DNA from 4 places in the Bacillus sp. 01N45 genome. Region 3 is predicted to be linked to each of the others. Evidence: riboswitches for the same ligand, from Rfam matches in the RefSeq annotation. Region 3 holds a riboswitch; each other region holds the start of a gene.
What was found. A riboswitch is a leader RNA that binds a small molecule or an ion and turns the genes downstream of it on or off. The one in region 3 is predicted to bind thiamine pyrophosphate.
Positions count from the first base shown of each region.

Region 1: linked by a shared signal. The riboswitch ahead of AC1DMU_RS20640 (MTH1187 family thiamine-binding protein) and the one ahead of tenA (thiaminase II) in region 3 are both predicted to bind thiamine pyrophosphate.
Region 2: linked by a shared signal. The riboswitch ahead of thiT (energy-coupled thiamine transporter ThiT) and the one ahead of tenA (thiaminase II) in region 3 are both predicted to bind thiamine pyrophosphate.
Region 4: linked by a shared signal. The riboswitch ahead of thiM (hydroxyethylthiazole kinase) and the one ahead of tenA (thiaminase II) in region 3 are both predicted to bind thiamine pyrophosphate.

Region 1 covers NZ_JBFTQW010000009.1:103,437-111,443, reverse strand. Annotated here, with positions in the region: gene AC1DMU_RS20665 (glycosyl hydrolase family 18 protein) at 1-1,139, shown strand, start outside; gene AC1DMU_RS20660 (ABC-F family ATP-binding cassette domain-containing protein) at 1,586-3,130, opposite strand; gene AC1DMU_RS20655 (ABC transporter ATP-binding protein) at 3,526-4,275, opposite strand; gene AC1DMU_RS20650 (ABC transporter substrate-binding protein) at 4,272-5,270, opposite strand; gene AC1DMU_RS20645 (ABC transporter permease) at 5,267-6,040, opposite strand; gene AC1DMU_RS20640 (MTH1187 family thiamine-binding protein) at 6,012-6,332, opposite strand; TPP riboswitch at 6,433-6,534, opposite strand; gene AC1DMU_RS20635 (methyl-accepting chemotaxis protein) at 6,596-8,007, opposite strand, start outside.
Region 2 covers NZ_JBFTQW010000013.1:61,792-69,798, reverse strand. Annotated here, with positions in the region: gene AC1DMU_RS24445 (FeoB-associated Cys-rich membrane protein) at 1-33, opposite strand, end outside; gene feoB (ferrous iron transport protein B) at 50-2,038, opposite strand; gene AC1DMU_RS24435 (FeoA family protein) at 2,035-2,262, opposite strand; TPP riboswitch at 2,457-2,558, shown strand; gene thiT (energy-coupled thiamine transporter ThiT) at 2,645-3,313, shown strand; gene AC1DMU_RS24425 (sensor histidine kinase) at 3,522-5,372, opposite strand; gene AC1DMU_RS24420 (response regulator transcription factor) at 5,369-6,058, opposite strand; gene AC1DMU_RS24415 (class D sortase) at 6,098-6,718, opposite strand; gene AC1DMU_RS24410 (LPXTG cell wall anchor domain-containing protein) at 6,807-7,295, opposite strand; gene AC1DMU_RS24405 (hypothetical protein) at 7,473-7,805, opposite strand; gene AC1DMU_RS24400 (hypothetical protein) at 7,989-8,007, opposite strand, start outside.
Region 3 covers NZ_JBFTQW010000007.1:300,838-308,844, forward strand. Annotated here, with positions in the region: gene thiO (glycine oxidase ThiO) at 1-1,087, opposite strand, end outside; gene tenI (thiazole tautomerase TenI) at 1,080-1,700, opposite strand; gene AC1DMU_RS18760 (ABC transporter substrate-binding protein) at 1,711-2,712, opposite strand; gene AC1DMU_RS18765 (ABC transporter permease) at 2,709-3,461, opposite strand; gene AC1DMU_RS18770 (ABC transporter ATP-binding protein) at 3,461-4,210, opposite strand; gene tenA (thiaminase II) at 4,179-4,874, opposite strand; TPP riboswitch at 4,957-5,059, opposite strand; TPP riboswitch at 5,120-5,231, opposite strand; gene AC1DMU_RS18780 (SH3 domain-containing protein) at 5,501-6,661, shown strand; gene AC1DMU_RS18785 (hypothetical protein) at 6,667-7,005, shown strand; gene AC1DMU_RS18790 (DUF3965 domain-containing protein) at 7,234-8,007, opposite strand, start outside.
Region 4 covers NZ_JBFTQW010000009.1:93,920-101,926, forward strand. Annotated here, with positions in the region: gene AC1DMU_RS20610 (YhgE/Pip domain-containing protein) at 166-3,081, shown strand; gene topB (DNA topoisomerase III) at 3,123-5,312, opposite strand; TPP riboswitch at 5,585-5,694, shown strand; gene thiM (hydroxyethylthiazole kinase) at 5,758-6,573, shown strand; gene thiE (thiamine phosphate synthase) at 6,590-7,249, shown strand; gene AC1DMU_RS20630 (anaerobic C4-dicarboxylate transporter family protein) at 7,365-8,007, opposite strand, start outside.

The sequences.
Region 1 (8,007 bases), on a different contig from region 3:
ATAATGCAGCACTATACAAAGATTCAAATGACCCAGCAGCGGATACAAAATTTTATGTAGATGGTGCGATAGACATTTATACAAATGAAGGGGTTCCAGCGGATAAACTCGTATTAGGTGTACCTTTTTACGGACGTGGATGGAAAAGTTGCGGAAAAGAAAATAATGGGCAATACCAACCTTGTAAACCAGGTAGTGACGGAAAGCTCGCTTCTAAAGGTACTTGGGATGATTATTCTACCGGTGACACAGGTGTGTACGATTATGGTGATTTAGCAGCTAATTATGTTAATAAAAATGGTTTTGTTCGCCACTGGAACGATGTAGCGAAAGTACCTTATTTATATAATGCGACTACAGGCACGTTTATTAGCTATGATGACAACGAATCTATGAAATATAAAACAGACTATATAAAGACAAAGGGTCTAAGTGGCGCAATGTTTTGGGAACTAAGCGGGGATTGCCGTACAAGTCCAAAATATAGTTGCAGTGGACCAAAATTGCTTGATACGTTAGTAAAAGGATTACTTGGTGGACCTATTACTCAAAAAGATACTGAGCCCCCAACAAACGTAAAAAATATTGCTGTTACAAATAAAAATTCAAACTCCGTTCAATTAAACTGGACTGCATCTACTGATAACGTAGGAGTTACGGAATATGAAATTACTGCCGGAGAAGAGAAATGGAGTACAACAACAAATAGCATTACAATCAAAAACTTAAAATCTAATACCGAATACACATTTTCAATAATTGCAAAAGATGCTGCCGGGAATAAATCACAGCCTACTTCTATCATTGTAAAAACAGATGATACTGATACAACACCCCCTGGTGGAAATGGTAATGCTACCTTTTCAGTCACTTCAAATTGGGGAAGTGGTTACAACTTCTCGATTGTAATTAAAAATAGTGGAACGACCCCTATTAAAAACTGGAAATTAGAATTTGATTATAACGGCAATTTAACACAAGTTTGGGATTCTAAAATTAGTAGTAAAATAAATAATCATTACGTAATTACGAATGCAGGATGGAATGGTGAAATTCCTCCTGGTGGATCCGTTACAATCGGAGGGGCAGGAACAGGCACTCCCGCCGAACTTGTAAATGCATCCATTAGCGAAAACTAAGCGTAACCTCCATTAATTATTTCACTAAAGTTTGAATTTAGGTTTGAGTGCTCTATCCTAAATTCAAACTTTTAATGTTATGAAAAATCACCAATTATAATTACAATAACCTATTATAATTATATTTGGTTTCTAATATGAAGTTCGTGTGAAGTTCATCTGAATTTTACATGAATTTCCTTTAAGTTCTATTGTCTTCCCATACTAATCACATTATCCTTTACATATAGGAATTATTTTCATTCCATTTCAAACTATCTATATATACAAAGAAAGATAGTCGTCTATTAGGGAAAGGCATCTAAATATAAACATAACATAAGAAAAAGCACGCTTATAAGCGCACCATAAGAGTGCTTCTTCATACAATTCTCATGTAAGAGTTCTCGAAAATCATGTTAATCACAAAGAAAAGGCATTAGCTTATACAAGCTAATGCCTTTTCTTTATTCATATCGTTCAGCATCCCATTCTTCTATATTCCATACTTTTGTTATCCATGCTTCATAGAAAGAAGGCTCATGTGAGACAAGTAAAACTGTTCCTTTATATTGTTGTAACGCTTCCTGCAAAGACTTCTTTGTTTCTATATCCAAATGATTAGTCGGTTCATCTAAAATTAAAACATTGCTTTTCGTTACGATAAGTTCACATAAACGTACTTTCGTTTGTTCCCCGCCGCTTAATAAACGAATAGGTTTTAATACATGTTCTTCTTTCAATCCACACTTTGCTAATGCTTGGCGTACTTCTTTCTTTGTCATATCTGGTCGTTCTGCCCAAACTTTTTCTAATGGTGTTGTTTCTGAAGCAAACTCTTCCTGCGCAAAATAAGCAGGATTTACTCGTTCTCCAATAGAAATTGAACCGCTTAGCGGCTTTATTTGACCTAATAACGTTTTTAACATTGTCGTTTTTCCAATCCCATTATGACCAACAATCGCTATCTTTTCTCCTTTTTTTACTTGCAAATTCAATTCTGGACATAACGGAGAACTATATCCTATCCTTAGTTTTTCAGCCTGTAATATGCGACTAACTGGCTCCTCATAAACATTGAAATCAAAACGGGATCGAGGTACATGATTAACCTTTTCAATCCTTTGCATTTTCTCCAATACTTTCTCTCGACTTTTGGCCTGTTTCGCTTTTCGAATTTTATTTTTTTGAATAAATGTTTCTAACTGAGCAATTTCTTTTTGCTGTTTCGCATGCGCCGATTGCAATTGTTTCCTTTGCAATTGATAACTTTGCACAAATTTTTCATAATTTCCTACGTACCGCTTCACTTTCCGTTCTTCTAGATGATAAATAACATTCGTAATACTGTTCAAAAATACTTCGTCATGTGAAATGATCACATAAGCTTTTTCATACAGTCTCAAATACGATTGCAACCATTCTATATGGGCTGTATCTAAATAATTTGTTGGCTCATCTAGCAATAAAACATCAGCTTTTTCTAAAAGGAGCTTCCCAAGTAATAACTTTGTTCGCTGTCCTCCACTTAACTTTGAAACATCCTTTTTCAACCCTATTTCAAATAAACCTAAACCGATTGCTACTTCTTCAATTTCTGTATGAATTTGATAGAAATTAGAGCTTTCCAATATAGTTTGTAATTCTCCATACTTTACTAACAGTTTTTCTACTTCTCCTGCTCCATTCATTTCTTCAGCAATTTTTAACATTTCGCATTCAATCCTATACAAATTAGAAAATGCACTTTGTAAGTATCCTTCAATTGTTATCCCCTCTTGTAAATCCATATGCTGCTGTAAAAAACCTATCTTCACATGTGGAAACCATTCAATGTTTCCGTCATCATGTATAAGTTCTCCTGTTAAAATCCTTAACAATGTTGATTTCCCAATTCCATTTTTCCCAACTAACCCAACATGCTCGCCCTTTAATAGTCGAAAACACGCATTATATAAAATGGTTTTCTCACCATATGAATGACTTAAATTTTCTACTGTTAATATACTCATTTTTTTCTCTCCTCTACTTATGATTCATAAGCTAAATAGAGAGCAACAGTAAAAAGCCTTATTTAATTGTGCATATAAAAAATGGGTAAGGTGAATACACCTTACCCATTACATATTATCGTAAAAAAGGATTAAGGTTCTTTACCTGCTGTCTTCAATTTAGCTTAATCGTTAAAAATGGGCAGACTTCTCCCGTATCAAGCTAAAACCATTTGAAGAACAGTTGATAAAGTCATTTTATCCTTTCACTCCTTTAACATTTGTTATATTAAGAGTATAAACTACTCTGTTATATTCTATTCTCTATTTTTTCTTTTGTTCCTTCTCATTCTTTTCATGTTCTATAAAAAAAAGCTCTTACCAGCAATTATATTTAAATCTGGTAAGAGCTTTTTCTATTTTTTCATATAAGGAGCTAATACTCTCAGAATTTCTTCCTTATCCTTCTTTAACTCAAGTGATGTTAACATATCCATCGTTCTTGGTCTAGGTAATTTCACTTGTACCTCTCCAACTATTGATGCTGGTCTTTGAGATAAAATAAATACGCGATCCGAAAGTAAGATTGCCTCATCTAAGTCATGTGTAACCATAACGATTGTTTGCTTCTCTTGGTGCCAAGAGTTTAAAAGCCAGCTATGTACTTCCATTTTTGTAAAGGCATCTAATTTTCCAAAAGGCTCATCAAGTAGCATAATTGGCTTTTCACATAAATATGTGCGCAAAAAACTAATTCTTTGACGCATACCACCAGACAATTCATCTGGATAATGGTCTGCATATTCATCTAGTTCAAATTGCTTTAATGCTTCCATTCCCTCTGTCAGCCTTTGTTTTTTCGGTTTCCCTTCGATTTCCAATGGAAGAACTATATTTTGCAAAGCTGATCGCCAAGGTAGTAATAAATCCTGCTGCGGCATATAACTTACAACATCTTGCTCTTGTACGTGCGTATCCTTATACGTTACATTTCCACTTGTTGGTTTTTCAACATTTGCAATCATATTTAATAATGTGCTTTTCCCGCAACCACTCGGTCCTACAAAGGAAACGAACTCTCCCTCTCGTATAGAAGCACTAATATTTGCTAATACATTCTTTCCATCAAAAGCTTTTACAATCTCTTTTATTTGTAATCCACTCATTTTTCACTTGGAAGGAACTCATTTGTAAAGGCATCTTTCACATCAATTTTCTTCTTAATAACTTTGTTATCATATAAGAAATTCATGTAATTCGTCCAAACTTCTTCCTTCTGTACTCCCCACGTTTTTGCATCATCTTGATATTTCGTACTTAACCATTTTTGACTTTCTTGTACTAATTCTTTATTCACATCTGGAACTGCTTTAATTAAAATATCAGCAGCTTCTTTCGGTTCTTTAATTGCAAAATTATAACCTTCTGTCGTTGCACTCATAAACTTTTTCACAAAGTCTTTATCTTGCTTCGTATGTTTTTCACTCGTAATAATAACAGGACTATAGAAATCAAGCGCTGGGTCTAAGTCTTTCACCATAATCGTATTTAACTCTTTTCCTTGGCGCTTCGCTTCAATTCCATCCCATCCGTAATATATCCATTCAAAGTCTGCATCACGACCGATTGATTTAAAGAAATCTGTTTGTCCTAAGATGATTTTTTCAACTTTATTAAAATCAGCTTGATGCTTCTCCATGATTGTCTTCAACGTCGCTTCTTCTGCTGGTCCTCCCCAGCCGCCGTAACGTTTACCTTCAAAATCTTTTGGTGACGTCATATTATCTTTTTTAAGTGATGCAAAAGCTGAAGTATTATGTTGGATGATTGCTCCTACAGATACAACAGGAATACCTTCCACACGAGCCAACGTTACATTTTCTTGTGCGCTTATTGCGAAGTCAGCTTTTCCGGAAGCTATCATTTGCTCCGCTGTCACATTATCACCTGGCTGAATAATCTCTACATCTAATCCTTGCTTTTTATAATAATCTTTCGTTTGCGCTACATATAGGCCAGTATGATTCGTATTCGGAAACCAATCTAATACTACTTTTACTTTTTGATCTTTACTTGCACTTTCTTCTTTCTTCGCCGGATTACATCCAGCTACACCTACTGCTAATAAGGCAGCCAACATAACTTTTAAACCTTTTTTCATTTTCTGCCGTCCTTTCTATATATCCATGGTGCTGTTATTCTTGCCATAAACTCCACGATAAAATACAGACATAATGTCACCATAACAATAATTGCCGCCACACCAAATACTCGGGCTGTTAGAAAGGATTTTGTAGCTCTTGTAAGCATAACTCCTAACCCTTCGCTTGCACCGAGCCATTCCCCAATAATTGCTCCCATTACGCTATATGTAACTGCAATTTTTAAACCTGAGAAAAAGTATGGCAGCACTGCTGGAAACTTTACTTTCTGGTAAACTTGCCATTTCGTTGCCTTCATCGTTTGCAACAACTTCAACATATTTTTATCTACCGTTTGAAAACCTTCTAAAATGCTGAGCGCAATCGGGAAGAAACAAACGAGTATTACTACCATTACTTTCGGTAGCATTCCATATCCAAACCAAATAATAAATAACGGTGCAAGTACAACGATTGGAATCGTTTGCGAAATAACAAGCAACGGATTTATTAAAATACGAAATAAAGGGATAACATCCATAATAATTGCAATACTTGTCCCAATTAAAATCGCAAAAAACAGTCCGATTAGAACCTCTTGTAACGTTTGCATCGTATTCGGTAATAGTAAATCTTTCATTCCAATTAATTCTTGAACAATGGCAGAAGGCTTCGGTAAAATCCACGGTTCAATTTTAAATAATGAAACAGATCCTTCCCATATCGCTATGAGAAGGATAAGCCAAATTGTTGTAATTATTTTAGATTGCTTCTGGTTTTGCATATTCATCACGGTACTTCCAAACCTTTTCATCTATCGTTACACCAGTGCTTGGACGATAATGGATTTTAATAGAAGTAATCACTTCTTCTGCTCCAGCATCCACACAAGCTTGTTGCGCACGTTTAATGATATCAAGAAGTACATCTAATTCTCCTTCCAGCGTTGTTTCCATTGCCCCTACTTCATAACGAACTCCCGATTGTTGTACAACTTCAATTGCTTTATCAACAACAGAATACACATCTTTGTTCTTCGCTTGTGGTACTACTGAAAATGAAATTGTAACTTGTTGTGACATAGTAAAATCCCCCTTATAAAATGAAATATTAAAACAAGAAAAGGCTTTCCTACTGCGTAGGAAAGCCTTGTATGCAAGTTATTATAGAATAACATATGCTACATCACTTTAAGTAACTCCCTACGCTGGCATTATCCAGATCAGGTTGAGGGTCGATGTTTGTTTACATCCTCTCAGCCAATTGGCTCCCCGGTCCTTAATTCGTTTTCATTGTAGCATGATTTATTTTATTGAACAAACAAAAGCACGTATAATCATTTCATTTAACTTTTGAATTCCCCTATTAACTCTTGTAACTCCTGTGAAAGCCAGCTTAAAGAACTAGCTAATTCAGCAATATCTTGTACAGACATTTCCTGTTCTTTCATACTTTCTTCAATATTATTACTACTATTTGCATACTTATTTGCAATAAGTGATAGTTCATTTACAACACGAACAATATTTTGGCTATTTTTCAATATATCACTTGAATTGCTAGAAACAACTCTAACTTGATTTGTAACAGATTGTGCTGATTTTGAAATTTTTTCAAAGAAAGCACCACTACTTTGAAAAAGTTTAATTCCGGATTCTACTTCTTTTGAAGCTTTTTGTATTGAAACAACAGCTTCTTCCGTTTCAACTTGTGTTTCCCCTATTAATTTCGCTATATCTTTTGCTGATGCTTCCGTCTGCTCTGCTAATTTACGCACTTCATCAGCAACAACGGCAAATCCCTTTCCGGTTGCCTCAGCACGTGAAGCTTCAATAGAAGCATTTAAAGCTAGCGAATTCGTTTGATTTGAAATACCTGTAATTACATTTACAATATCACTAATTTCTTTTGATCTTGTTTCCAAAGAATGAATGATAGAAGATAAATCTTGTACTGCATTTTGTATTATGTTCATTTGATTAATCGTCTGTTCAATAACACCATTTCCTTTTACTGAATGATGCGTCGTACCTTCAGACTCTTTCGCCATTTGTTTTGTAATATTAGTTATCTCTTCCATCCTATCTTCCATTTCATATACAATACCTAAGTACTTTGGTACTGAAGTTTCTTGTGATTGAACGCCAGCCCTTAACTCAACTATAGAACTTACGATTCCTTGGACTGCCATGCTATTCTCTTTCGTACTCACTGACAATTCTTGCGAAGATGAGGAAACCTGTTCTGCTGTCTGCTTCACTTTATCTATAATTCCTTTAAACTTCTCAATGGTATTATTAAAATACGCATTAATAATACCAATATCATCTGGTCTTTCCTCTAATTTAATACTTAAATCACCTTCACCGACTCTGCGCAATCCTTCACGTAAATCCCGCAATGGAGCAAGTGCGTTACGCACAATTAAGAATTGAATAAAAGTTGCAATTAAAACAGAAATACAAATAAACATTAAACCTTGTATAATAAACTTTTCTTTTGTACTAGGAACAATAGAAGCATCTACATCAGCTGCAACAAGTGCCACAATGTTACCTTCTCCATCCTTAATTGGCTCTAATATCGTTACCCATGTTCCTAATGCGTCTTCATATACTTCTGTCATGTTTGCTTTTTTTGTGCTCATTACTTTATCATATGCTTTCATCCAAAGGTCTGGTTGTTTATAATATTCTCCCGGCCTTACTTCAACAACATTTGCTAAACCTGTAGATAAATCAATGATTTGTAGCTCAC
Region 2 (8,007 bases), on a different contig from region 3:
AATGATAGCTCCGATTATAATATTGACCATCACTCTAATACATCTCCTTCTAGAATCCGAGTAAGGATCCAACTTGGTATATAATGAACGTTAATACATAAGCAACAACGAGTGGATAAACGACAGAGAAAATTGTCCACTTCGTTGATCCTGTTTCACGTTTAATAACAGCTACTGTCGCTAAACACGGAACATATAATAAAATAAAGAACATAAATGCATATGCTGATAACGCAGTATAATGTGCTCCCATTACATTTCCAAGCACATCTTCTTTCACCGCATAAATAATTGCCATTGTAGAAACGACAACTTCTTTCGCTAAAAATCCTGTTAAAAGAGATGCTGCAGCTTGCCACGTTCCAAAGCCGAGCGGTGCAAATAGTGGTGCAATAAATCCACCAATCATCGCTAAGTAACTATCTCCCATATCAACACCAAATCCTGATGGACCTGCATAGTTTAATAACCAAATGACAACAGAACCACCGAAGATGAATGTACCTGCTTTACGAACAAATCCTTTCCCTTTCTCCCACGTGCTTAGCCATAACGTTTTCGCTTGTGGCACGCGGTAAGGAGGTAGTTCAATGACGAAAATAGACTTTTCCGCTTTTAAAATGGTAAGAGACATAATTTTTGTAACTAATAATGCAAGAACAATACCTGCAACATATAAAGAAAACACAACAGTTGCCTGACTATGAGGGAAGAATACTCCCGCAAATAATGCGTATACAGGTAAACGTGCCGAACAAGACATAAATGGTGTTACAAGAACTGTAAGTAAACGTTCTTTTTCTTGTTCAATCGTTCTCGCTGCCATAATACCTGGAACATTACATCCAAAACCGATAATCATCGGAATGAATGCTTTTCCATTTAAACCGAAGAACTCCATAATTCTATCCATAACAACTGCAATTCGCGCCATATATCCTGAGTCTTCTAATAATGAAATGAAAAAGAATAGTGCAAAGATTTGTGGAACGAATACTAATACCGCACCAACACCGGCAATAATACCTTCTGTAACGAGTGCTTGAATAAAATCAGAAGCTCCAACACTTGTGAGCCCAGCCGTTACCCAATCCGTAAGCTGTCCACCAAAAAATTCATCTAACATATCGGATAAAGGTGTACCAATCCACGTAAACGTAACCTGAAAAATAAAAAACATAACTGCTAAAAAGATTGGAAGTCCTAAAATTTTATGTGTAATTAATCTATCAATTTTTTCCGAAAAAGGAATTTTTCCTTCTTTCTCATGCTTCATAACATTTGTTTTTAACTTTTCAATATACGCTTCACGAGTTTTGTAAATGTGCTCTTCCAACGTACAATCAAGTTTTCCTTCTAAGCGAGATCGAATGGCTACAAGTTCCTTATAAATTGGTAATGCTTTCATTTCTTTTTCTACTACTTCGTTATTGCTTAAAAATTGAAGGGCTAACCATCTTGGATGCTTATAATTCGCTGTCTCTAAAAGAGCTATTACCTCTCCAATTCCTTCATCCATCTGTACACCATATGAAATAATGAATGGCTTTTTCTCGTTTTTGTCATTTTCTTTAAGAGTAGCAAGTAGTTCTTCACAGCCTTTTCCACTTCTTGCAACGACCGGAACGACTGTTACACCTAATAGCTCTGATAATCGTTTTACATCAATTACAATGCCTCGTTGCTTTGCCACATCGACCATATTTAATCCGATTGAAACCGGCTTTCCAAACTCAAGTAATTGCAACGTTAAATGCATATTTCTCTCGAATTGCGAAGAATCCACTATATTTAACATATGATGAAATTCGTCTGTTAGTAGAAAATTTGTAACGACACCTTCATCACGCGAAACTGGATTCAAATCATAAACACCTGGTAAATCAATTAATGTTCCTTGCTTATCTTTTAATTTACCAACCTTCTTTTCTACTGTTACACCGCTCCAGTTTCCTACGTATTCATAAGAACCAGTAAGTGCATTAAATAATGATGTCTTCCCTGTATTCGGATTCCCTAGCAAAGCTACCTTATTCACGCTAATTCCACCTTTATCATTTTCGCGTCACAATGACGAATACTAATTAACTGTCCACGACACTCCAATGTACAAGGACCTTTGAACATCGCTTTCTGCTTCATGCGAAGTTCGCTTCCTTCAGAAAGACCGAAAGCAGCCAATCTTCTCTTCAGTAAATGATCTAAAGACTGAACGCTTTTTACTAACACTTTCTCACCGATTTTAATATCTACTAAGCTCATAACCTTCCCCCTCAGAAGAGAATGATAATTATTTTCAAAAAAATTATAGCACACTCTATTTCTCTTGTACTATACCCTTTTGCTTCATATTTATTAACATTTCGCTACAATTCTATTTCAATCATTGTCATACTGTATTCGTTTGCCATTCTCATCCATTTCGCTTACAATAAACAATAGCAAATAAAGAATCTCGTTATCACTGGGGGAGCCATGCCGCTGAGAGGGAACACTTCGTTCCGACCCTTCGAACCTGTTAGTTAATGCTAACGCAGGGATTGTGCAAACGTCCGAAATACATACCTCTTTTTTATTTACGTATTTCGTATCCTCCTATGATATCTATTCTTTTTTGCACAACTTGGATTTAGGGGGAGACAACATGCGTAACACCAATTTACAAGCGATGATCGAATCTGCAATTCTTGCAGCCTTCGCCTTGGTCATCGACATTTTACCATTATCAATCAAACTTCCAACAGGCGGTTCCATTTCATTCGCTATGATTCCTATTTTTATTATTGCATACCGCTGGGGCTTTAAATCAGCTTTCTTAGGTGGTTTAGTTTGGGGACTATTACAAATTGTCGTAGGAGATGCTTACATTTTAACACCTATTCAAGCTTTCATTGAGTACTTCATTGCCTTTGCTTTTATCGGATTTGCTGGCTTATTCTATCGTCCAATTCAAAAAGCACTTTTAACGTCTAATGAAAATAACTTAGAACAATCAAGTTTAGGTAGCCGTAAAGAAAAACCTTCATCAAAACAAAACGAAGGTAAGAAAGTCCTTGCTTATATTATCCTTGCTACATTTATCGGTAGCTTTGCTCGCTATTTCTGCCACTTTATTGCTGGTATTATTTTCTGGGGACAATATGCACCGAAAGGTCAATCAGCAGTTCTATACTCATTAATCGTAAACGGCAGTACAATGCTCGGTTCTTTTATTTTATGTACCGTTTTACTTATATTTTTATTTCTTACTTCACCTCGCTTATTCAAGAGCATCAATGCTTATCAAATAAATTCAAACAAAAAGAGCGCTTAATAAGCGCTCTTTTTGTTATATCGTAATATCAATTAAAAATACAATAAATGCACAAAAGAAAATAAATACCATTATACTTAGCCACTTGCTATGCACGGTTCATCGACTCCTTACATAACCTCATTTTCTAACCAGATTATATCGCTTAAAAATAAAGATTAGGTAAAGATAATATGAAAATAAATTAAAAAAGCGTAGCATGCATCATCTACGCTTTTTTAGGTAAATAAAAGTAAAATAATACACCATCTTCTGTATTTTCTGCCCCATATTCAGCATCGTGCAGTTCTAAAATATTTTTAGAAATAGCTAGACCAAGCCCAGTTCCACCTTGTGAACGGTGGCGAGCTGCATCCACGCGATAAAAACGGTCCCAAATTTTATCTAATTGCTCTTCTTCAATGTGAGTACCTTTATTTTCAATACACACTTTTATACGATCTTTCTCATCTATTGTAGAAATAATAATATCCTCTTTATTCGGTGTATAACGTATGGCATTCGTAATGAAGTTCACGATTACTTGTTCAATCCGACTTTGATTTGCGACTACTTCAAATGAACATATATTTTTATGCACATGAAGTTCTTTTTTCTCTATGTCCACAGAAAGGTGTTCACATATATCTTCAATTACTGTATCGATATAAAATACATCCTTTTTCATTTTATATGTACCTGACTCAAATTTAGCTAACTCCAGCATATCCAAAATTAAAGTATCCATTTTATCTACTTCTCGTTCCATTGCCTGAAAATAGTATTCTTTTTTATGCTCAGCTACTCCATCTTTTAAAATAGAAATACAGCTTTTCATAATACTCAGCGGTGTTTTTAATTCATGCGAAACACCAGAAATAAATTCTTTCCGCGTATTTTCTAACTTTCTTTCCTTTTCAATATCTTGTTCTAGCTGTCCAATATGCGAATGGAGCTTATTAGATAATACATTAATATTTTTCGATAAATCACCAATTTCATCTTTTGAAGTAATCGGTATTTGTTCTGTGAAATCTAAGTGTGCTATTTTCTTCGTCGTATCATTTATTTTTAATAACGGCTTTGCAATTTGTTTTGAATAATAGAACGAAGCTAGAAAAATAAGAACGACTACAAATGCAATGATGTAAATGTAGTAATCTTGCACCATTTGTACAGCTTCATCTACAGGCTGTAAAGAAGCCATCGCATAAATATATGTGACTGATCCGTCTCTTTCTGTTATTGGTTTCATTAATAATTTATATTTTATATCATTTTTTTCATAGTCCATTGTTTTTATTGAATATTCTATTTGATTACTTTCATTTAGTAATACATCCCTTTGAAACTCTTTTATGCTATCTAAGAATAGACTATTTTTATAAATTGGATTTACAAGACCTTTTACATCAGGAAACTGTACTTTCGTAACACGTCCTCTTATGTAAGTATCTAATTCCTGAGCAGATTCTTCCTGAACAGCTGGTTTCTTTTCTTTAACAAGTTGTTCTTGATCCGCTCTCTTTTTCTCCTCATCTAATTTCATTTTCTCCTGAAACGCTTTTTCTAACGGTTTATTAGATCCATTTAAATTTTGCTTACCTAACGCGAAAGAGAATGGAATAAAACTATCACCTTTTTTCACGCCAGAAAAATAAATTTCTTGTCCTAAAAACGGATCTGATAATTTATTATCAATCTCCTCTATATTGACGAGATTGTATAAAGGAATTTTGAATATTTGTTGTCCAAAGCTCTTTTGTTGCCTACGATCTATCGTTACTTCAAAATAAAAATCATCCGCATGTTTTAAATTCCCATTCTGATCTAACGTTGTAATCCACGTATTATTTTCTCTTAAAAAGTCTTGCTCCAGCTTCTGAATTCCTTCTGCACTTCCTGCATAATTCAAATAATTCTTCTCAAAGGAATTTAAATTCACTTTAATATCTTCTACTTTTCGATTCGCATAATATTGTTTAAAAAATATCGTTTGTCCAATAAATATCGTCGCTAAAATTAACATACATAATGCTGTTGTGAGGGCAAATAATTTTAGTACAATCCCCTTTCTCATACATTCCCCTCAAATTTATAACCTGTTCGTACTACAGTTGTAATGCACTTTGCTTTCTCTCCTAATTTATTTCTTAAATTACGAATATGACTATTAACCGTTCGATCGTCACCAGCAAATTCATATCCCCAAATTCTTGAAATGAGTTGCTCTCGCGTTAAAACAATCCCTTGATTTTTCATGAAATACGCTAATATTTCAAATTCAGTATGTGTTAAATTAATGTCTGTCCTATCTACCGTAACAGTGCGCGATGGGAAGTGGACGTGAATACCGTGAATGGATAATGTATCATCTTCATTCTCTAGAAGTTGCTTCGTTACTTTTCTACTTTCTAACAGCCTTTTCGCTCTTGCTAATAAAATTGGTGGGCTATACGGCTTCGTCACATAGTCATCCGCCCCAAGTTCAAATCCAAGTAACGTATCATCTTCATCTACACGTGCCGTCAGCATAATAATAGGAACCTCAGATGTTTTACGAATTCTTCGGCAAACAGACCATCCATCAAGTTCCGGCAACATAATATCTAAAATAACTAAATCAACCTCTTCTTCCTCAAATACAACTAAAGCTTCTTTCCCATCTCTTGCTTCAAACACTACATATTGCTCGCTCAAAAAATAATCTTTTAATATTTCACGCAAAATATCTTCATCTTCCACAATTAAAATGTTTTTTGACATAACTTATGTATCCCCCTTCCGCTTTCAGAAACTATCACTTCATTTTGAATAACTAGCCGTTAACTTCGCCTCGATAATATATCTATCTGGTGCATCCCCTATATAATCAAATGGATAGCAAGTCGTTAGTGTTAATATCGGTTCTTCTTTTTTTATAATAACAGTACGATCATCCGCATGGGTAATCCATATCTTTTGAATTTCGTATGTGTAAGTTTTATTATCATACTCTAAAACAAGAGTGTCTTTTTCTTTTAACTCCCCTAAATCTGTAAAGACAGTATCCCGGTGTCCACTCAGTACAGTATGTCCCCCTCCAGATGGTGTTGTCGTTACATCACTAACGAACATTCCAACTCCTTTCTTCAACGTTGCATCATCCGCTCCCCAGTATATAGAAAACTTCTTCTTTATTTTCGGTATATTTAACAGTGCAACCTTTTCTCCTTCTTTATGTTCTGTTTGAGAAGAAGGTACTTGGGAAGTTACAGGTGTTTCGTAAGAAAGTTGCTTATGTTGTATATTTTCAAGGCTCTTTAATTCTTCTTTCGTTAATTGTTGAGCAGAGCTTTTTCCTTTATACCATTCCATAGCGTAATATGATCCCGTGAATAGCCCTATGGCCATCAATATGATACCTATATAATTGAGTAACTTCATGTTCATCCCTCCATGCCAAAAATGGTAGGAATAACCTACCATTTTTAATATATGAAATTATTCCATTCTTTATAGGACAATATTTTATTTACGCCTTAACTTTATTGCGACGATTCAAACCAAATAATGTCCCTATCCCTACAAGACATGCGCTTAGTGCCATCATTGCTACATTATTAGATGCTGTGTTTGGTAATTTTTCACCTTGTACAGCTGGCTTCGCTACTTCTTTTTTTACCGCACCATTTTTTTGTTGTACTTGTGCTGCTTCTTTTTTTGCCATATCATTTTTCAACTGTTCTTGTGCTATTCTCTTTTTCTCTTCTTCACTTTTTTGCTGTTCCTTAATCAATGCTTCTTTTTTCGCCTTATCGTTTTTCAACTGCTCTTGCGCTATTCGCTTTTTCTCTTCTTCACTTTTTTGCTGTTCTTTAATCACTGCTTCTTTTTTCGCTTTATCTTGCTGCAGTTGTGCCTGTTCTTCCTTTGTTACTGTTCCAGTATCCGCACTCGCTACTGAAGAATATCCTACTGTTAAAAGTGCCATTGCACAAATTGGTAATAGTCTCTTTTTCATCTTCATTCTCTCCTTATATTTTATTCACATCAACTCGCATCGGATGTATCACTAGAATAAACAAGAGATATAAATATAAGATGCAGATGAAATATATTTCATTTAAAGATTTCATTGTAGAAAAATAAAAAAACATCGCAATATATACGATGTTTTTTCGGGTGTGTGTCTCAATATTTACATGTTACTTTCGCGTGATTTAGAAGTAGAACGGGCCGGAGCGATAACTAATTGTCTCGGCTCAGTTTTCTTTAAGTGATTTTTGACGTTACACTTACGACGTTGAACAACCCACGCTTTAATAGGGTTTGTCAAAATAATCTTTTGCTCTTCGTTAGGGGCCTCTTCTTCAAACCTACAACTTTCGCTCCATTTATTCCATTTCATTGTAAATTTAGAAGAAGAATGATCGTCTTCTCGATCAAACAAGTGCAAAAAATCCATTTCGCCAGCTAGCATTACGGTGTTGCTAGTTGCTAAAAAAGAAAAGGTCGTCCAACGTTTCTCCATGCCCTCCTACTCCTTTTTCACATATAGAGTGCCTAAAACTTAATTTACCTAAAATATGCTTGCCTTTTACCTTACACCTATAGTTTATCCAAAACACTACTATGCAACTATCGATTTGCCTTACAACTACCTTACATTTTTGTAAGAAACAAAAAACCTTCACTCTCTATACGTGAAGGTTTCTCATTTCTTATCTATATGA
Region 3 (8,007 bases):
AATCTAGCAAGTGATTCTCCTGCTTTCCTTCTATTAAATCAGCTATATACTGACCAGAAACCGGGCTTAATAAAATGCCATTTCGATAATGTCCAGTACAAGCATATAGACCTTTTATTTCTTCATGCTCTCCCATATAAGGAGCTTCGTGATTTGATTGTGGCCTTAATCCTGCCCATGTGCTTTCCCACTCTGCTTCTTTTAAAGCTGGCAATATTGTATAAGCACGCTCTAATATAGAAGTAATACTTTCTGGTTGCACTGTTTTATTAAACGTATGAGGCTTCATCGTTGCTCCAATTACGTAACGTCCACCACGCTTTGGGGCAATGTAAAATCTTTCTTGGAAAATAGGCGCCTTTAAAAGTGGTTTTCTACTTCTTACCGCTACTACTTCTCCTTTAACTGGATATGTACCCCATTCGCGGTGAAAATAACCTAGTAACTTCGTGCTCCATGAACCGCCCGCAATCACAATCTTCTCGCACGCGATAATACCTTCGCTTGTAACAATCCCAGTCACTTTATTATTTTCAATACGAATATCAAACACTTCTGTCTGTTCATATATATCAGCACCCGAAATTGATGCGGAATGTGCGAATGCTTTCGTAAGCTCCGGTGCAATAACATGACCGTCTTTTGGATAATATACAGCACCTATAATTGACTCCGATAGAAACGGCTCTTTCTCTCGTAAAAGGTCTCCCGTTAGAAAATAAGAATCTTCACCTGTTTTCTGCTGCCAATCCATAATGTGAAGAATTCTTTCCTTCTCATCTTCATTTTGGGCAATGCGATAAATGCCTTTCTCTTCATACCCAATATCGATGCCTGTTTTTTCACGTAAAACTGCTGCAAGTTGTGGAAATATAGCACGGCTTTCTCTAGCAAGTTCAAATAACGGGTCATATGCATCCCATTCTGCCTGAACCCCGAGTAAACCAGCAGCTGCTTTCGAAGCTTCAGATGCGATTCTTTGCTTCTCTATAATCGCTACTTTATGCCCTCTTTCTGCTAGAAAGTGTGCAACTGAACTACCAATTACACCACCGCCAATTATTGCTACATCATACTTCTTACACATGTTTTTCCGCCCACTTTCTTATTGATTCCTTATAAGATTTCGCTTTGCTATACGGGTTACTACTACTTATAATCCCAGACATAACAGCAATACCACTGACACCGTTAGCAAGAACATCCCTAGTGTTTTCCGTGGTGATTCCTCCAATTGCTGTAATCGGTATGGATAAACACTTTGCAATGTCTGAAAGCTCTTCAAGCCCTCTCGCTGGTACACCTTTTTTACAATCTGTCGGAAATACATGACCATAGACGAGTGAATCCGCTCCATTCTTAAATGCATCGATCGCCTCTTCTAAAGAATGTACAGAATAGCCGACATGCAAATAAGAAAACTTTTCTTTCACTGACCTTACATTTGCGCTTCGATATCCGAGCTGCACGCGCGGAATGTTTAATAAAATAGCAATATCAATTCGATCATTTATTACTATCTTCGATGCTGGAAAGCCTTTCTTCAAAAGACTTTCCACACCTTCATACAAATCCTTCGTACTTTTCTCACGCTCACGAATATGCAAATAATCAATCTCACTCTCAATTTGCATCGCTACATTCACTAACTCTTCGAATGACATGTGACCATTTGAGATTACATGAAGCTCATTTTTCATATTCATTCGCCTACTTTAAAATGTTTTCGAATAATTCCTCAGCCGGAACGATTTCTTTCGTCATTCCTTTATCTTTCAGCCATTTATTTTGTTTCTCCCATGACTCTTTTGAATCCGATAAGAATGGCTCATCTTTCGTTTCCATCTTCTCTAATAAAATTTTCATGCTCTCTTTTTCAACTTCTGGTACAAGCGGGAAGTTTTCTTTTTCTTGATGGTTTAATAAAATATTTAATGCTTCATCTGGATTTTTCTTCATGAAATCATAGCCTTTTTTCGTACCACGTAAGAAAGCTTGTAACGCTTCTTTATCTTTTTTCAACGTTTTATCACCTGTTACAAATACAAGCTCATGGTAATTCGGTACACCGTAATCTGCTGGGTTAAAGTACGCTGGTTCATGACCTTCATGACGCATAACAGGTACTTCATGGTTAATGTATGCCCCTGTTACCGCATCCACTTTTTTCGTAATTAATGCCGGTACTAAATCAAAGCCAACATCGACTACTTTTACTGTATCTGGATTACCACCAGCTTCTTTTACCATCGTTTTTAAATACATCTCACTTAAAGGTGTTCCAGAATAGCCAACTGTTTTCCCCTCTAAATCTTTTGGCGATTGAATGCCTGCTGATTTCAGCGATACAACATGATTTAATGGTGAACGTACGACAGCTCCAATTGATTTCACTGGAATTTGTTCATTTGCTTTTGCCATGACAACATCTGGCTGATAATATAAGCCAACCGTTACTTTTCCTGCAGCTGCTAAAGTTAATGGATCAGTCGGATTGGAAGGGAATTTAATATTCACCTTTACTCCTTCTTCTTTAAAGTAGCCTTTTTCAATCGCCGCATAAATAAAGCTATGTACCGCATTTGGGTACCAATCAAGCATGACCGTTATTTCTTTTTCCTTTTTCCCCTTATCTGACGCTGAATTACTAGAACATCCAGCAATCATTGCAACTAATAATGTAAACACAAAGATGCGTTTTAAAAATTTCATGAATACTTCCTCCAACTAATAAATTTCTTTTCTAAAATCGAAATAAGTATGACGAAGAAAATAGCTAATAATGATAACAATACAATGGGTGCAAATACACCTGCGCCGTCTAACTGCGTCATCATTCTTTTACTGAAATACCCTAGCCCAGCTTGTGCACCGAGCCATTCACCAATTGCTGCCCCAATTACACTAAGCGGAACTGCAATTTTTAAAGCTGAGAAAAAATAAGGAAGAGCAGACGGCAATTTTAATTTAAGAAAAACATCTTTTTTCGTTGCCCCATACGTAACTAATAGCTCCTCCCATTCTTTTTTCGTACTGCGTAGTCCATCATACGTATTGACCGCAATTGGGAAAAACGTAATTAAAACCGTAACAACGACCTTACTCCAGATCGTATATCCAAACCATAAAACGAAGAGCGGAGCAAGCGCTGTAATCGGAATCGTTTGTGAGGCAACTAATAGTGGATAAAATGCCCTCTCCATCCAATTACTCGCATTCATTAACATCGCTAGTCCTACCCCAAGTACGATAGAAATAGCCACCCCTATTAAAACGACGGATAAGGTTGCCGGCAAATGAACCGTAAATAATATATCTTTTAGTTTCCAGATCTTCATCACAATTGCAGACGGTGACGGTAAAATGTACATTTCGTCTACGATTCTTGCGCCTACTTCCCAAAAGGCAAGTAAAATACTAGTAAGTGTAAGGGCAGGTAATAGCTCCTTCAACCGGTTCATCATACGAGTACCTGCCTTTGTAACATACTAAGAAGCTCATCTTTAAGCGCTAACACTTCAGGCTTATATAAATCTTTTCTTGTTCGATTACGATCAAGTGGTACAACCCTCTCGGTTAAAGTAGTTATCGGTTGCTGCTCTACTACTAAAATTCGATTAGAAAGAAACAACGCTTCTTCCACATCATGAGTGATAAATAAAATTGTTTTTTCCCACTCTTTCCATTGTTCAAACAGCCATTCTTGCAAAGATGCCTTCGTTAAAGCGTCCAACGCGCTAAACGGTTCATCTAACAACAATATCTCCCCGCCTGTTAATAAAGTTCGAATGAAAGATACGCGTTGCCTCATACCACCAGATAAATCTTTCGGATATTTTGTCTCATACCCTTGTAAACCAAATTTATGTAACAGTTCCTTTGCCTTTATTTGCGCTTCTTTCTTCTGTACACCTTGGCACTCTAGCGGCAGGGCAGCATTCTCAATAATCGTTCTCCATGGCAGGAGCATATCTTTTTGGGGCATATAGCCTACAGGATGGCTCTTTGTTTCTGTCAGCTCTATCTGTCCAGTACTCACCTCTTCTAAACCTGTAATAAGGCGAAATAAAGTACTTTTCCCGCATCCACTCGGTCCGATAATACTTACAAACTCTTTATCTTGTATAGAAGCATTTAATTCATTGATGATTGTTTTCTCATCATAATGAAAAGAAACATTATGAAACTGTAGTATGTTCTTGCTCCTCAAATCCCCACATCTCCTTACGATAGGACATATCCCAGAATAAATATTCAAATCGACTGGAATATAGGAATATCTCCTCTAATCGATCTAACTCTTTGTCAGACTTTCCAACTGCCATTTCATTTAATAAATCTATTAACCAAATACAAAGGCTACCGTATTCTTCTGAACTATATCCTTGAATCCACTCACCAAAGAACTCATGATCTCTTGCTCCAGGAATATCGTTTAAACGCTTTCCAATTTCCCAGTAACTCCACATACATGGAAGAAGTGCTGCTATTAATTCCGCAAGTGTGCCATTTTGAGATACAGACATCATGTAATTTGTATAGGCTAAATTTTTAGCAGATGGTTTTGCAGATTCTATCTCCTCTATAGAAATACCAAGTCTTTTTGCATATTGTTTATGGATCGTCATTTCTCCATTTAATATGCCATCAATTTGTTCAGCAAATTTCCCCATTACTTGTGGATTCGTTGCTTTTACAACACCAATCGCATATAGCTTTGCATAATCTAACAAATATAAATAATCTTGAATAATATAATACTGAAACTTATCTTTTTCTAACGTGCCATCTCCCATACCTACTACAAACGGGTGATTATGACTCATCTCCCAAACTGGTTGTACAGTTTCTAATAATCTATCGCAAAATTTCATTTCTCTATCCCCTTTCAATTTATATATCTAAATAAAAAACCACTTCTAAATAAGAAGTGGTTACAGCAAATAAAATTATAATTTATTCGTTGTTCCACTTCCCTTCGCTAGTATTACCTAGATCAGGTCTGTAAGGGTTAAGGATTATTCCTCTCTCAGCACAACAAGCACCCCTAGTGGTTTCAATATGAAATTTTCAAACAAAAAAGCCCCGTTTCTATACGCAAAGAAACGGGGACTCATTATTAGTGTCCGAATTGCTTCCCTACGCTAGCATAATCTAGATCAGGTAATGAAAAGGATCAAAGGCTTACGGCCTACTCTCAGCTGGCAACACCAGCTCTCCTAGCAAACTATGAAATTAACACTGTCAGTATAACATCGTAATAAGACATCATCAACTGTTTTAATTTTCCCAATTGTCAACAAAATAACAAAACTATATAATACTTATATTCTATCTTAGAAATTATTATCCTAATTAATTGGATAAAAAGGAATCATTATCCTCAAAAAATTTATTTTTATATTGATTTCATATTACATTTATGTGAATACACCCACTATATTATATCTTTATACTATAATAAAATTACAACTATACAACTAGAGGAGGTCTCTATTATATGAATATGAAAGCTACTGCTTTAACAGCAACTACTGTCGCAATTGCCTCTTTACTTCCTTCTATGGGAGAAACAAATGTACAAACAGCCAACGCTGAACAATTATCTAATGTGAAAACTGGATATGTCAAAGTCGATCAAGTAGCCTTACATACAAAAGATAACGCAAATAGCTCATCAATTGATACAATTCGCTTTAATACGAAGGTAAACATACTTGAAACAACTAATGGCTGGTATAAAGTATCTGTTAATAATAAAGTAGGTTACGTACAAAAAGATGCTATTCTACTAAAAAACAAACTTCAATCTAATAATCAATACATCGTTAATGCCAATGCATTAAACGTTCGTTCTGAACCTAATTTAGAATCTTCAATTTTAGATGTATTACCAAATGGGAAATTCGTTACCATTCAAGAAGAACAAGGCGAGTGGTATAAAATTTTACATAATGGCAAAACAGGTTACGTACAAAAAGCATTCGTATCTAATGGTTCACAGCCTTTAGTAAAAGGCATCACAGTTCAAACTAATACGAAATACACAGTTGCAACACCTAAACTTAATGTACGTGGCAACGCTAGTACAAGTGGTGCACTACTTGGTTCATTACAAAATGGTACACAAATACAAGTAGTGGAAACTGTAGGAACTTGGTATAAAATTCGTTTTGGCACAGGATACGGATACGTGGCAAAACATTATGTGGTGCAAAATCAAATGCAATCACAAGCTCAAACGGCTCAACCTACTTCCATTCCAGCAGTTTTCAAATTCCCTACTCAAGGAAGAATTAGCTCAACCTTTGATATACGTTGGGAACAAATGCATTATGGTATAGATATTGCGGCTCAAGGTAATGTCTCAATCCAGGCGGCAGCTGCAGGTAAAGTTGTGAAATCATATTATTCAGCTAGCTATGGCAATGTTGTGTTCATCGCCCATCAAATAAACGGGAAATTATATACAACAGTCTATGCACACATGAAAGATCGCACTGTACAAGCTGGTGATCAAGTACAAGCTGGACAATTAGTAGGTCATATGGGAAACACAGGTCATTCATACGGGCAACATCTTCATTTTGAATTACACAATGGAGAATGGAATTTTGAAAAAACAAATGCAGTAAACCCACTGCCATATTTAGTTAGGTAAATTGTATGCAACGCAATATCAATATACCTCTCTTAATTGAATACTTCGCCTTTTTAGGTTTAATCTGTTGTTTAATCATTTACAATACAAACACTGTATTTTTATCTATTATCATTGCTTTTGTTACTTTAGAAATTATGATGGAATCCTTTCAAGTACAACTAAAACAAAAAATTGCTCATATATATAATGCCATCTTTCTATTAAGTGCCCTAATAACAAATATTATTAGTAATGGTTTTTATTTATCTACCGTATTTCCTGTATTCTTTATGGCTGTTTTATTATTCATAGCTAGATACATTCATGTCCCTAATACCAAAAAACACGAACAAGAAGCTTAGAAAGAGGAGACACTGTGTACCGATCTTTCAAAGATAATCCGATAAAATATATATTGAATTTATACACAAAAATAAATACTTTTTTTGGTATACAAGGAAGTAATACGGCACAATTTCTCCTTTATGGAATGTTATTTCTCGTCTTAATTGCGTTCTCCTTGCTTTACTAATAAAAAAAGGATCTCACATAAACTTGAGATCCTTTTTAATTTATATAGAAAATGCTCTTTATCCGCAAGCATATTTTTCATAAATAAAGCTAAGATTATATTTTTTCTCTAAGCTCATTCTTTGTTCATCATCACACCAATAGAACAGAATATCATGAATTGTTGCATAACGCTTATTTTTAAGAAATAGTTTAAAGAATGATGGTAAACAATCATGTAATTGTATAAATATATAATTGCGTAATATTTCTTCTTTATATTCAATGCCCTTACAAATATACAATAATTCTTCACAATAATACGCATGTTGTGGAACTTGAATCATTTCGAAAAATGGCACATATGATAATAGTTTTCCGATGAAATGATCATATCGATCCATTATTCCTATCGTCATGTGCTCCATCATATCTTTCATTACATATAAATAATCATCTACATGAGTAGTCTTGAGTGGGTCTAATCGATCTGAAATTTGAGAAAGTACAGCTCTTTGACAAGCTAACACCGCTTGACTAGGTCCATAGTATGATAGGAAGTCTGTACACTTACGATATTTTCGTAATAAGTCATGTGTATATAAGTCATATACAAAAGTATTACAATACATTGCTAGACTCATCATATCACTATTTAATTGCTCTTTTGATAGAGATTTAGCTCTCTTACACATATAAAAGAATGTAAATTCTAATACTTCTTTATGGGATAATAAATGTTTACAGTCCGTTATACATTTCTCATTAAATTTAACTCTATCCCAAATTGCTACATCCTCATCAGTTAATTCACCAATACGATATTTAATAATTAAATAGTTTAAAGCAACCGC
Region 4 (8,007 bases), on a different contig from region 3:
TGTATGCATACTTTTTTTACTTCGTTATATAATGAAGTAAGTGAAATATTTAATGGGAAAAATAGTGTATTTTCGTTTAATCCACGATGTAGAAAGTGATATAATTGCAAAATGTATGTATCATTTTCTAAAGAAGGAAAAATATATAATTAGGTGATAACTTCTATGAAACAAATTTGGCGTATTTATAAGACAGATTTACGGAATGTAGCTAAACATTGGGCTGCAATTGTTATTGTTTTAGGATTAATGATTTTACCATCGTTATATGCATGGTTTAACATTAAAGCTTCTTGGGATCCATATGGAAATACAAAAGAGGTTCCCATTGCCGTTTCTAACCAAGATGCAGGCTCTAATTTAAGAGGGAAAGATATCAATATCGGGGACGAGATTGTAGATTCTCTAAAGAAAAACAAGAATCTTGGTTGGAAATTTGTAGACCAAAAGCAGGCGATTTACGGAGTTGAGCGTGGGGATTATTATGCAAGTATTACAATCCCAAAAGACTTCTCTGAAAAAATTGCAACTGTTCTGGATGAAAATCCACAAAAGCCAGAACTTGATTACTATGTAAATGAAAAAGTAAATGCGATTGCACCGAAAATTACAGCAAAAGGTGCATCAGGTATTACGGAAGAAATTAGTAAAAACTTCGTTAAAACAGCAAACGGTGAGATTTTTAAAATCTTCAATGACCTTGGAATCGATTTAGAAACAAACTTACCAAGTATCGAGAAAGTAAAAGACCTTGTCTTTAAGTTAGAAGCGCAGTTCCCAGAAATGAATACATTAATGGATAAGGCGTTAGATGATGCAACTCGAGCAGAAGATGTTGTGAAAGTGGCGCAAAAAGAGTTGCCGGTTGTAGAGAGTGTTATTAATGATGGGCAGGATACACTTAAGAGTTTAGATGCGTTCTTTGCGAGAAATGATGAAACATTGAATCGTGCTCCGGGAACTATTAAGAATAATTTAATTGCAATGCAAACAGGTTTGAATGGTGCGGCGGCAATTACGGATTTCTTAAAAAATCCATCTGTTGATTTCAATCTGGCACTTCCAGATCCATCTAAATTCCCAGTGTTACCTAATATAACTATTCCGCAGATACCAGAATTACCGCAGGTGAATGGTCAATTGTATAAAGATATAGCTAAAAATATTGATCAAACTGTAAATAATGTATTCGGCTCAATACGTGTTGGAACAACTTATGCACAAGGAGTTATAAACGGGTTACAAAATGGTAATTTTGATCCAGAAAAAGCGAAACAAGATCTTAATAAGGTTTCTGAGAATCTTCAAGGTCGTGTGGATAGTGTTTCATATTTAATTGATGTCTTTACTAAATTTAAAGAATCTGCACCAACTGATTCTGGAAAAGACTTCTTCCAAAGACGTATAGATAAATTAACGAATCTTAAATCAGCTATAGAAAATGCAAATGGTGGCGTTAAAGATATCGCTAATATTATAGGTACAGGGCAAGAAGTGAAACAAGATGTAAGAGATGCTACTAATAAAAAGTTAGATGCAATAAATAATTTGGTAAACCAAGCGGAGGCAGATTATAATGCGACGTTTGTAGCAGATTTTGAAAAAGCGGTAAGTACGGCTGAACAATTAAAAGATAAAGCTGGAAATGCGCAACAGAATTTAAATCAAGAAATAAAAAAAGTTAACGAGATATTAGACAATGGTAGAGAAGGCTATGATCAGGCTGTAAATAATTACAGCAGATTAAAAACGGAGCTTGGAAAAGCAAGAGAAGACTTGAATAATAAAGGGATTAACGGATTAGATTCTACAAAAGTAGCTTTAAATGATATAAGAGGAGAGTTACAAGCTGGAAAGAATTTAGTTAATGATACGATTCCTGTTATGGAAAATGCGAATAAAGTTTTAGCAGATGTAAATAGTGATAAAAACATGAATAACACGATTGCTAAATTGAATAAATTAAAAGATGGTTTCCAAAAAGGAATCGATTTAACTGATAAAGGAATTGACGCTATTAATAAAGGTCAAAAACCAGCAGCAGATGTTATTGAAAGTATTAACGCAGTATCTAAAAGTACTTCGGCTCAAATAGGTGACATTTTAGCTAAATATGACTCGGAAATCACTCCAAATTTCAATGCAGCAATTGCTCGCACAAAAGAGATGTCTAAAAACACATCTCAAATTTTAAAAGAAGCAGACAAAAAGCTTCCAGATGTTAAAAAATTACTAGAAGATTCATCAAAAGGCTTAGTAGACGGTAGAAAAAAATTAGCAGATATTAAAGCTGAAATGCCGGAGACTGAGAAAAAGATTAAAGAATTAGCAAATAAAATTCGTGATTTTGAATCTGAAGAGGATTTAAAAGACATCATACGCTTATTAAAAAATGATGTTGAAAAGCAAAGTGATTACTTCGCGAATCCAGTCAATTTAAAAGAGAATAAGTTATTTGCGATGCCAAACTACGGTTCAGCGATGTCACCATTCTATACAGTGCTTGCATTATGGGTAGGCGCATTATTAATGGTTTCATTATTAACAGTAGAAGTGCATGAAGAAGGCGCGAATTATAAGAGCCATGAAATTTACTTCGGACGTTTATTAACATTCTTAACGATAGGTCTTTCACAAGCGTTTATCGTATCGATGGGAGATATATTCTTGCTCGGTACGTACGTAGTCGATAAGTTCTGGTTTGTGTTATTTAGTTTATTTATTGGTGGAGTCTTCGTTTGTATTGTATACTCACTTGTTTCTATTTTCGGAAACGTTGGGAAATCGATGGCGATTATTTTACTTGTACTGCAAGTAGCAGGATCGGGCGGAACATTCCCAATTCAAATGACACCAGCGTTCTTCCAAGCAATTTATCCGTTCTTACCGTTCACATATGCAATTAGTGCAATTCGTGAAACAGTAGGTGGAATGCTTTGGGATATCGTAACGCGAGATTTACTTGTGTTAAGTGCTTTCGTAGTAATTATGATTGTTGCTGCGTTATTACTGAAAACACCAATTAACAAATCGAGTGAAAAGTTTGTTGAGAACGCTAAAGGAAGTAAAATTATTCATTAAAAATAAAAGGTTCCTACCGATAGTGGTAGGAACCTTTTTGTTTAATCGAATTTTAACTTCTTTAATGCTTCTGCGAACGGATTGTTTAATGGTTCTTCTTCTTTGTTCTGCTGTTTCATATATTTTTGAACGTCGCGTTTATCAGCTTTGCTTCCAGATTCCTTTTTACGTCTTTCTTGGAATGTGGATAATTTCTCACGATAGCCACATTTACATGCAAAGATTTGTCCTGCACCTTCACCACGTAATTCTAACTTCTTCTTACATTGCGGACAACGAGCGTTTGTTGTACGAGATACATTTTTACGATGACCACATTCACGGTCTTGGCATACAAGCATTTTTCCTTTTTTGCCGTTTACCTCTAGCATTGGTTTACCGCAGTCTGGACAAGACTTTGTTGAAATGTTGTCATGTTTATATTTTTTATCACTCGATTTAATTTCAGAAACAATTTCTTTCGTATAGTTCTTCATTTCTGAAATGAATACTTCTTTTTTCAGTTTACCCTTTGCAATTGCTTCGAGTTTTTGCTCCCATTCACCAGTTAGTGTAGGAGATTTCAGTTCTTCTGGCACTAAATCAAGTAGCTGACGGCCTTTTGAAGTAATGTGAATATCTTTACCACGTTTTTCAAGTAAGAACGAATTGAATAACTTGTCGATAATATCTGCGCGTGTCGCTACAGTACCTAATCCACCAGTTGATTTTAACGTATCAGCAAGTTGTTTGTTTTGCGTATCCATATATTTTGTAGGATTCTCCATTGCTGAAAGTAAAGTTGCCTCGTTAAAACGTGCAGGTGCTTTCGTTTGACCTGATGTTTGCATAATTAACTTTACAGTTAATGTATCGCCTTTTTCAATGCGAGGTAGAAGTTGCTCCTTTACGTCATCCATTACATCATCATCTTCAAAGCGGTTTTCATATACTTCTTTCCAGCCGGCATGTAAAATTGTTTTTCCTCGTGCAATGAACGTTTCATTGTCAACTTTTGTGCGTAACGTTAGTTGTTCGTATTCGAATGCTGGGAATAAAATGGCTAAGAAACGTTTTACAACTAAATCATAAATTTTACGTTCTTTATCTGTGAAGGCGGAGAAATTAACGTATCCTTCTGTCGGAATAATTGCGTGATGATCGCTTACTTTACTATCATCAACAAATGATTTATTAGCCTTGATAGGCTTTTGTAATACTTTATGTGCTAAAGGACGGTATTCTCCAACGCCACATGCTTTTAGACGCTCTGGAAGTGTTCCAACGATATCAGATGAAATATAGCGTGAATCTGTACGAGGATACGTTAGAACTTTATGTTGCTCATACAATTTCTGCATAATGTTTAATGTTTCTTTCGCAGAGTAACCGAACTTTTTATTTGCATCACGTTGTAATTCAGTTAAATCGTAAAGACCAGGAGAGAATGACTTCTTCTGTTTTTTATCAATTTCCACAACGGTAGCATTATGCTTATCTAAACCTTTTACAATACCATCAATTTTTTCTTTATTAAAACTGCGGCTATTACCATTTGCATCTTGCCAAGTTAGTTTTAACTGATTCGTTGTTTGTGCTTCGATACCGTAGTAAGTTTGAGCTTTGAAGTTCTTTATTTCATCTTCACGATTAGCGATCATAGCGACAGTAGGTGTTTGTACACGGCCGCAATTCAGCTGGGCATTAAAGCGAGTCGTTAAAGCGCGAGTCGCGTTAAGACCGATGTACCAGTCAGCTTCTGAACGTGCGACAGCCGAAGCGTATAAATTGTCATATGCTTTACCTGGTTTTAAATTTGCGAAGCCATCTTTAATTGCTTTATCAGTAACAGATGAAATCCATAAACGCTTAATAGGTTTTTGTATTTTAACTTTATCGATAATCCAACGTGCGACTAATTCGCCTTCGCGTCCAGCATCTGTCGCTACAATAATTTCATTTACATCTTTTCTAAGTAGCTGACTCTTCACAGCATTAAATTGTTTCCCTGTTTGTTTAATAACCGTTAATTTCAAGCGCTCAGGTAGCATCGGTAAATCTTCTAAATTCCACTGTTTATATTTCACATCATAGCTTTCTGGATCAGCTAATGTAACGAGATGACCTAAAGCCCAAGTTACAATATATTTACTACCTTCAAGGTAGCCATTTCCTTTTTTATCGCACTTAAGTACACGCGCAATATCACGTGCAACGGAAGGCTTTTCAGCGATTACAACGCTTTTTACCATATTTAAAACATCCTTTCAAATTTCCATACGTTAACTATAGCATACATCTTCTTGAGATTCAGTTTCGCTCCAGATTTGAACGTTTTTTAGTGGGATAACATCTGTTTGAGGGTGAATGATGGCGACAGAACATAATATGCGCCATGATGAGACTATGAGAAATAGATACTTATTTATTATGCTTATTGTTTTATTAGTTGCTCCTATATTAAATAGAAAAGTAAAGAACTTGTTATTTTACTAGAATAAGAGTAGACTTTGAAGTAGATGAATAATAAACACATGGGAGTTTGTGGATGCAAACTGAGAGTATGACTAATCCGTCATTGACCATTTGAACCTGTTGGATAATGCCAGCGTAGGGAGAGTGTAAAAGCACATGTTCAGGCACTTTGCGTACGCGCAAAGTGCCTTTTTGTGTATCTCCCATCACTATAGTTAGGAGATGAAAAGGATGAATATGAAAGAAATTAGTAAAGTAGTGGATTTGGTGAGAGAGTCTAATCCACTCGTGCATAATATTACAAATGTTGTTGTAACAAATTTTACAGCTAACGGCTTGTTAGCGTTAGGAGCATCACCTGTAATGGCGTATGCGAAAGAAGAAGTAGCAGAAATGGCTAGCATTGCGGGAGCCCTTGTTTTAAATATGGGTACACTTCGTCCTGAAGAGGTAGAAGCGATGTTACTTGCTGGTAAATCAGCAAATGTGAATAATGTACCAGTACTATTTGATCCAGTTGGTGCAGGAGCAACATCGTATCGAACAGAAGTTGCGAGACATATTCCGGCTGAAATTGATTTAGCGATTATCCGCGGAAATGCAGCTGAAATAGCGAACGTTATTAATGAGAGATGGGAAATTAAAGGGGTAGACGCCGGTGTTGGAAATGGCAATGTCGTAAGTATTGCAAGGCAGGCAGCGGATGAATTAAATACAGTAGCGGTGATTACTGGAAAAGAAGATGTTGTTACAGATGGAGAACGAACGATCCTTATTCGAAATGGTCACCCTATTTTAACGAAAGTTACGGGAACTGGTTGTTTACTAACTTCTGTAATAGGAGCATTTGTAGCAGTAGAAAAGGATTATGTAAAGGCAGCAGTAGTGGCATTAACGTTTTATGGTGTAGCTGCGGAACTGGCAGCTGCTAAGACAGTGGAAAAGGGACCTGGTAGTTTCCAAATTGAATTTTTAAATCAGTTAGCGAATACCACTTCGGGTGATATTGAGAAGTATGGGAAGATTGAGCTTATATAGTAAGGAGGTGAACTAGATGCCCTGTATTACAAAGGCTGAAATGTCTAGATTATTATCAGTATATTTTATTATGGGAAGTAACAATTGTGCGAAGGAGCCACTACAAGTATTGAGAGATGCACTTGAAGGTGGTATAACAATTTTTCAATTTCGTGAAAAGGGGGAAGGGGCTTTAACGGGAGAGAAACGTATTTGTTTCGCGAAAGAACTACAAGCAGTCTGTAAAGAGTACGGTGTACCATTCATCGTAAATGATGATGTGGAACTAGCTATGGAGTTAGATGCAGATGGCGTGCATGTTGGCCAAGATGATGAAGGAATTACTTCTGTTCGTGAAAAAATGGGTGATAAAATTGTTGGTGTATCTACACATACAATTGAAGAAGCACGCTGGGCAATTGAAAACGGAGCTGATTATTTAGGTGTTGGCCCTATTTTCCCAACGAGTACAAAAAAAGATACGAAAGCAGTTCAAGGAACGAAAGGTTTAGCTTATTTTAGAGAGCAAGGAATTACAATACCGATCGTCGGGATTGGTGGCATTACAATTGAAAATACAGCGTCAGTTATAGAAGCAGGTGCGGACGGCGTTTCTATTATTTCCGCGATTAGTTTAGCTGAATCTCCGTATGAAAGTACGAAGAAGCTAGTTGAGGAAGTAAATAGGGGTTTGTAGGAAAACGGAACTTCACAAAAATAGAAAAGAACATAATGGACAGTTAAAAATATTTAAACAAACGTTTGATTAAAAAAGCACAAACCCTTTAAAATTATCGGTTTGTGCTTTTTCTTTAAAACATAATTGATATTAGGAGCATTCCGATTCCGATAGAGGTGAATGTTGCGATTAGGCCTGGAATCATAAAGCTATGATTTAAAACATATTTACCAATACCTGTTGTACCAGTGCGATCGAAGTTAATGGCAGCAACGATTGTTCCATAGTTTGGAATGAAGAAATATCCATTTACTGCAGGGAACATTGCGATTAGTAGTGCTGGTGGAATACCGAGTGATAATCCAAGAGGCATTAAAGCACGTACTGTTGCTGCTTGGCTATATAGTAAAATAGATAGAATGAATAATGCGATGGCAAATAGCCATGGTGCACTTGTTACTAGGTGCTGAATTGATCCTTGAATCATATTTAAGTTTCCGTTAAAGAAAGTATCTCCCATCCAAGCGATACCGAAAATAGCAACAACAGCTGTTGCCCCCGCTTTAAAGACGTTACCAGACACGATGCTTTCTACATTTGGTTTGCAGAAAATAATAATAAGAGCTGCGATAGTTAACATAACCATTTCAATTGTGTTTGGCATGGAAAGACGAATTAACTTCCCGTCAACCATCCATCCTGGACGAAGTGCTTCAAATGAACCGAGAAGTACGACAAGGAAAGTTCCTACTAAGAAAAGGATAACGGATAGTTTA